Regions from separate parts of the Streptomyces canus genome, predicted to be linked through region 2. Evidence: predicted binding sites of a transcription regulator. Region 2 holds the regulator's gene; the other holds the start of a gene.
The links. Region 2 encodes HspR, which represses chaperone genes until heat shock. Its sites were predicted from a motif close to TTGAGNNNNNNNNNCTCAA; they were not measured.

Region 1 (3,410 bases), 1.3 Mb from region 2:
TGTGCACGCCCCGGTCCTTCAGGTCGCCCACCGGCAGTTCGAGCTCCGCGCCGCGCGACCGCAGGAAGCTCAGCGCGATCTGCGCGCTCTCCTTCATCACGTCACCCAGCTGGCCGGTCAGCGTCAGACCCGCCGCGCCCGTCTCGGGGTCGGCCAGCGACGCCTCGACGAACAGCACGTCTCCGCCCGCTCCGGTGACCGCGAGTCCGGTCGCCACCCCGGGGACCGCCGTGCGGCGCTCCGCCGGGTCCTGGGCCGACTCGGGCACGTGGTGCGGCCGGCCGATCAGACCGCGCAGCTCCTCGTCCGTGACGGTGAACGGCAGCTCCCGCTCGCCCAGTTCGTGCTGGGCCGCCACCTTGCGCAGCAGCCTCGCGACGGACCGCTCGAGGGTGCGGACGCCCGCCTCACGGGTGTACTCGCCGGCGAGCTTGCGCAGCGCGCTCTCGTCGATGACGACCTCGTCCTTGGCGAGCCCCGCCCGCTCCAGCTGGCGCGGGAGCAGGTGGTCCCTGGCGATGACGATCTTCTCGTCCTCGGTGTACCCGTCGAGCCGGACCAGCTCCATCCGGTCGAGCAGCGCCTCCGGGATCGCCTCCAGCACGTTGGCCGTGGCGAGGAAGACGACATCCGACAGATCGAGCTCGACCTCCAGGTAGTGGTCGCGGAAGGTGTGGTTCTGCGCCGGGTCCAGGACCTCCAGGAGGGCCGCCGCGGGGTCGCCGCGGAAGTCGGAGCCCACCTTGTCGATCTCGTCGAGCAGGACCACCGGGTTCATCGACCCGGCCTCCTTGATCGCCCGCACGATCCGGCCGGGCAGCGCGCCGACGTACGTCCGCCGGTGGCCGCGGATCTCCGCCTCGTCCCGTACGCCACCGAGGGCGACGCGGACGAACTTGCGGCCCATGGCGTGGGCCACGGACTCCCCGAGGCTGGTCTTGCCGACGCCGGGCGGCCCGACGAGGGCCAGGACCGCACCGCCGCGCCGGCCGCCGACGACACCCAGTCCCCGGTCGCTGCGGCGCTTGCGCACCGCCAGGTACTCGGTGATCCGCTCCTTCACGTCCTGGAGGCCCGCGTGCTCGGCGTCGAGGATCGCCTGGGCGCCCTGGATGTCGTAGGCGTCCTCGGTCCGTTCGTTCCACGGCAGTTCGAGGACCGTGTCCAGCCAGGTCCGGATCCAGGAGCCCTCCGGGGACTGGTCGCTGGACCGCTCCAGCTTGTCGACCTCCTTGAGGGCGGCTTCCCGCACCTTCTCGGGCAGGTCGGCGGCCTCCACGCGGGCGCGGTAGTCGTCGGACTCCTCGCCCTCCTGCTCGCCGTTGAGCTCGCGCAGTTCCTTGCGTACGGCTTCCAGCTGACGGCGGAGCAGGAACTCCCGCTGCTGCTTGTCGACGCCCTCCTGGACGTCCTTGGCGATGGTCTCGGCCACGTCCTGCTCGGCGAGGTGGTCGCGGAGCTGCTGGGTGGCGAGCTTGAGGCGGGCGACCGGGTCGGAGGTCTCCAGCAGTTCGACCTTCTGCTCGGTGGTCAGGAAGGGCGAGTAACCGGAGTTGTCGGCAAGGGTGGAGACGTCGTCGATGGCCTGCACCCGGTCGACGACCTGCCAGGCGCCGCGCTTGCGCAGCCAGGCGGTGGCGAGGGCCTTGTACTCCTTGACGAGTTCGGTGACGTGACCGGGCAGCGGTTCGGGGACGGTCTGGTCGACCGTGGTCCCCTCGACCCACAGGGCGGCGCCCGGGCCGGTGGTCCCCGCACCGATCTTCACCCTGCTGCGGCCGCGGATGAGCGCGCCCGGGTCGCCGTCGGCCAGCCGGCCGACCTGCTCGATGGTGCCGAGCACACCGGTGCCGGCGTACTCGCCGTCGATGCGTGGCACCAGAAGAACCTTCGGCTTTCCGGGTTCCGAGCGGGCGGCGGCCTGGGCGGCCTCCACCGCGGCGCGGACGTCGGTGTCGTTCAGGTCCAGCGGAACCACCATTCCGGGCAGCACGACCTCGTCGTCGAGCGGCAGCACGGGCAGGGTGAGCGGTGTGGACGTCGAAGCCATGATCTCCCCTTAGGCAGTCAAGTTGAGCTATGCCGACTCAATGCACAGGGCGCTTCGAATGTTCCCCACCCGCTTGCCTGTTCGCTGTCGGCGATCACTGCTGCCGGAATCGGCGGGTCGGGGCCTATGGTCATCCAGTAATAGACACATGACGCTAGAGACCATTACAGGGGGATGTCATGGACGGAGTCGTACAGGCGTGGGTGACCGGCTGGGTCGTGTCCCGCGGGGCGGCGACGCCGGAGCGTGAGCCGTGGGGGTTCACCGTCGACGTGGGGCAGGTCGCGCAAGTGTCGCGACACGTGTTCGACGCGCTCGGCGACGGCGTGGACGAGGGGGTCGTGCGCAAGGTGGCGGGCGGGGTGACCGGGGCCGGGGTGTGGCTCAAGGTGTTCCATGATCCGGAGATGGTCGGGCCCTGGCTGGACGAGGGCTGGTGGGTGGATCCCGAGCCGGGTTACCTGATGACGGTCCCGCTGACCGCGCCGGCGCAACGGACCACCGTCCCCGACGGATACCGACTGCGCACCTGGTCCGTGGGCGGCGTCACCCGCGTACTCGTCGCCGCACCCGACGGTTCCCTCGCGGCGCGCGGTCAGGTCGCTCCGACCGGCGCGACCGCCGTCTTCGACCAGATCGAGACCGTGGCCGCCCATCGGCGCCGGGGGCTGGGCAGCGTCGTCATGCGCACGCTCCAGGCCGTCGCGGCCGACACGGGTGCCGAGACGGGCGTCCTCGCGGGAACGCCGGCGGGGCGGGGGCTGTACGAGTCTCTGGGCTGGCATGTGGAAGCTCCGCTCACCAGTGCGAAGTTCGTGGGATCGAACGCCGGGTGACCGTCCGTCGCCGCCCGCGGAAAACCCGGAGGCGACCGGGGACGGCCTCTGTCATGCTGCGCCGGTGATCGCCCCGATACCTCCGGTGGTTCCCGCCGGCCGCATGGCGGACAACACCCAGCCGGTCCTCGCTCTTCCCGGCGGCCTGAAACTCCGCCCCTGGCGCACGACGGACGCCGGTGCCCTGGTGGCCGCGGGCCACGATCCGGCCATCAGCCGGTGGAACCTGCTGCCGACCATGACCGAGGACGAGGCACGCGCGCGTATCGGGCGGATGCGGGAGAGGTGGGAGAGGGAGACGGCGGCGGTGTGGGCGGTTGCGCGGGAGGACGAAGGCGAAGGGGCGGGCGTCCTGACGAGCACCGGCATCGGCCCCGCCGCCGGTCCGCGGGACGAGCACGCCAAAAACCCCGGCCCCGGCGACATCCTCGGCCTCGCCGCCTGGATCAACGTCGACCTCGACCGGGGCCACGCCGAGATCGCCTACTGGGTGCTGCCCGCCGGCCGCGGCACCGGCATCGCGG
Region 2 (3,410 bases):
ACGTCGTGGACGCCGAGATCGTGGACGACGAGCGCAAGGACGGTGCCGCGTGACGGAGGAGACCCCGGGCTTCGACGAGAAGCCCGACGTCCCCTCCGGCGCCACCCCCGACGACGCCGAGCCGAAGGCCGCCCCCCAGGAAGGGGCGGCCCCGGCCGGGGACGCAAGTGCCCAGATCGCCGGCCTGACGGCCCAGTTGGACCAGGTGCGCAAGGCGCTCGAAGAGCGCACCGCGGACCTTCAGCGGCTCCAGGCCGAGTTCCAGAACTACCGCCGCCGTGTGGAGCGGGACCGGATCACGGTCAAGGAGATCGCCATCGCGAACCTCCTGACCGAGCTTCTTCCCGTGCTCGACGACATCGGCCGCGCGCGGGAACACGGTGAACTTCTCGGCGGGTTCAAGTCCGTCGCGGAGTCCCTGGAGACCGTCGCGGCGAAGATGGGCCTGCAGCAGTTCGGCAAGGAGGGCGAGCCCTTCGACCCGACGATCCACGAGGCCCTGATGCACTCGTATGCGCCCGACGTCACGGAGACGACGTGCGTGGCGATTCTGCAGCCTGGGTATCGCTTCGGCGAGCGCACCATCCGCCCCGCGCGGGTGGCCGTGGCCGAACCGCAGCCGGGCGCGCAGACGGTCAAGGCCGAGGACGGCTCCGAGGCCGGCGACGACAAGGACAACGGCCCTGAGGAGGGCTGAGGTCGAAGAGAACCATCGGGACACCGGAAAGGGGGCGCGTCGAGGATGAGCACCAAGGACTTCATCGAGAAGGACTACTACAAGGTCCTCGGCGTCCCCAAGGACGCCACCGAGGCCGAGATCAAGAAGGCGTACCGGAAGCTCGCCCGCGAGTTCCACCCGGACGCCAACAAGGGCAACACCAAGGCCGAGGAGCGCTTCAAGGAGATCTCCGAGGCGAACGACATCCTCGGTGACCCCAAGAAGCGCAAGGAGTACGACGAGGCCCGCGCCCTGTTCGGCAACGGCGGCTTCCGCCCGGGGCCGGGCGGCGCGGGCGGCTCCTTCAACTTCGACCTGGGCGACCTCTTCGGAGGCGGCGCCCAGGGCGGGGGCCAGGGAGCCGGCGGCTTCGGCGGCGGACTCGGAGACGTCTTCGGGGGCCTGTTCAACCGGGGCAGCTCCGGAACTACGCGCGTCCAGCCCAGGCGCGGCCAGGACATCGACACCGAGGTCACCCTCAGCTTCACCGAGGCGATCGAGGGCGCGACGGTCCCGCTCAGGATGTCCTCGCAGGCCCCCTGCAAGGCCTGCTCGGGCACCGGCGACGCCAACGGCAACCCGCGCGTGTGTCCGACGTGCGTGGGCACCGGCCAGGTGGCGAGGGGCTCCGGCGGAGGGTTCTCCCTCACGGACCCCTGCCCGGACTGCAAGGGCCGCGGCCTGATCGCGGAGAACCCCTGCGAGATCTGCAAGGGCTCCGGGCGGGCGAAGTCCTCCCGCACCATGCAGGTCCGCATCCCGGCCGGGGTGTCGGACAGCCAGCGGATCCGGCTGCGCGGAAAGGGGGCGCCCGGTGAACGCGGCGGCCCCGCGGGCGACTTGTACGTCACCGTGCACGTCGACACGCACCCCGTTTTCGGCCGCAAGGGCGACAACCTCACGGTGACGGTCCCGGTGACCTTCTCGGAGGCGGCGCTCGGCGGCGAGGTCAGGGTGCCGACGCTGGGCGGCCCCGCCGTCACGCTGAAACTGCCCCCGGGCACGCCCAACGGCCGCACCATGCGGGCGCGGGGCAAGGGCGCGGTCCGCAAGGACGGCACCCGGGGCGATCTGCTGGTCACCGTCGAGGTGAGTGTCCCGACCGAGCTGTCGGGGAAGGCTCGTGACGCGCTCGAGGCGTATCGCGAGGCGACCGTGGGTGAGGATCCACGGGCGGAGCTGTTCCAGGCCGCGAAGGGAGCTTGATCGAGATGGACGGCCGTCGACGCAACCCGTATGAACTGACCGAGGAGACCCCGGTCTACGTCATCTCGGTGGCGGCCCAGCTCTCCGGCCTGCACCCGCAGACACTGCGCCAGTACGACCGTCTGGGCCTGGTGTCCCCGGACCGCACCCCGGGCCGGGGCCGGCGCTACTCGGCCCGCGACATCGAACTGCTGCGCACCGTCCAGCAGTTGTCGCAGGACGAGGGCATCAACCTCGCCGGTATCAAGCGCATCATCGAACTGGAGAACCAGGTCGCCGCGCTCCAGTCGAGGGTGGCCGAACTCCAGGCCGCCGTCGAGGGGGCCGCGGTGGCCATGCAGCAGCGCGAGGCGGCGGTGCACGCGTCGTACCGCCGTGACCTGGTGCCCTACCAGGAGGTCCAGCAGACCAGCGCGCTGGTGGTGTGGCGGCCCAAGCGGGCCAAGGACTAGGCACAGCCACGGAGAAGGGGCCCGGAGATCTCTCCGGGCCCCTTCTCATGCGCGGGTTCGCGACCGTGGGCTCAGTACCAGTACTCCCACATGCCGTACGCCGCCGACCGGGCCACGGTCTCGGCGCCCGCGGAGTCCAGGAGGACGACGCGGTAGTAGTACAGGGCCAGCAGGTCCTCGTGGACGGTCTTGTCCATGAAGGAGTGGGCGTCGCCCGTCGCCCCCTCGGTCAGCGTGACGTAGGCGCTCGTCGCCGGGTCCCAGCGCTCCACGCGGTAGCCCGTGAACCGGGCGCAGTCCCCGAGGCCGGAGCTCTCGGAGCAGCCGAGGTACAGGTCCGGGTAGCTGTCCTCGACGATCTCGGTGCCGGTCCAGCCGGGCGGCCGGGTGTCGGGCAGGGTCACGGAGACGTCGGCCGTGTGGAAGAAGTCCGGCCCCTCGTCCCAGAGGGCGTCGACGGCGGCCACCCGGTAGACGTGGGTCGCGCCGTCCGCGACGGTCGGGCAGAGGATCTCGGTCTCGGCAAGGGACTCCCCCCTCCAGCAGTTCCGCTTCCAGACCGTCTCGCCGGACTCCGGGTCGGTGACGCCCTGCCACACGTAGTACGTGAAGACGTCGTCGTCGGCGGGCGGGGTCCAGGTCAGGCGTACACCGAGCGGGACCTGCTCGGCGGTCAGGTTCTGCACCGGGTCCGGACGCTTGGTGTCCGGGGTGGTCTCGGTGGCCGCCGGACCGGGCTGTGAGGTGTGTCCGTACGGGTCGACGGTGACGACCCGGTACTCGTACGTCGTCTCGGAGGCTCCGGAGACGTCCTGGCAGGTGCCGCGCAGGACCTGGCGCCCGGCGTAGGAGGGAGCGTCGTCGCCCGCCCACCACCAGTCCACCGACGGATCCGCGCCGTCCGGCCCGCACTTGTCCACGACGACGGTCTCACCGGTCGCGGGGTCGGTCCGCTCGATTCGGTACGTGAGCAGCGGGGCGCTGTCATGGGTCCACGGGTCGGCACTGGCCCAGGAGACGTACACGCCCGCGCC

Region 1: a site for HspR is predicted at 2,073-2,091, ahead of lon (endopeptidase La). Genes of this name have one in related genera too.

Annotation. Positions count from the first base shown of each region.
Region 1 covers NZ_CP107989.1:3,599,360-3,602,769, forward strand. The annotation lists gene lon (endopeptidase La) at 1-2,050, opposite strand, end outside; gene OG841_RS15950 (GNAT family N-acetyltransferase) at 2,230-2,886, shown strand; gene OG841_RS15955 (GNAT family N-acetyltransferase) at 2,951-3,410, shown strand, end outside.
Region 2 covers NZ_CP107989.1:4,886,198-4,889,607, reverse strand. The annotation lists gene dnaK (molecular chaperone DnaK) at 1-53, shown strand, start outside; gene grpE (nucleotide exchange factor GrpE) at 50-697, shown strand; gene dnaJ (molecular chaperone DnaJ) at 743-1,924, shown strand; gene OG841_RS22135 (heat shock protein transcriptional repressor HspR) at 1,930-2,376, shown strand; gene OG841_RS22130 (PA14 domain-containing protein) at 2,448-3,410, opposite strand, start outside.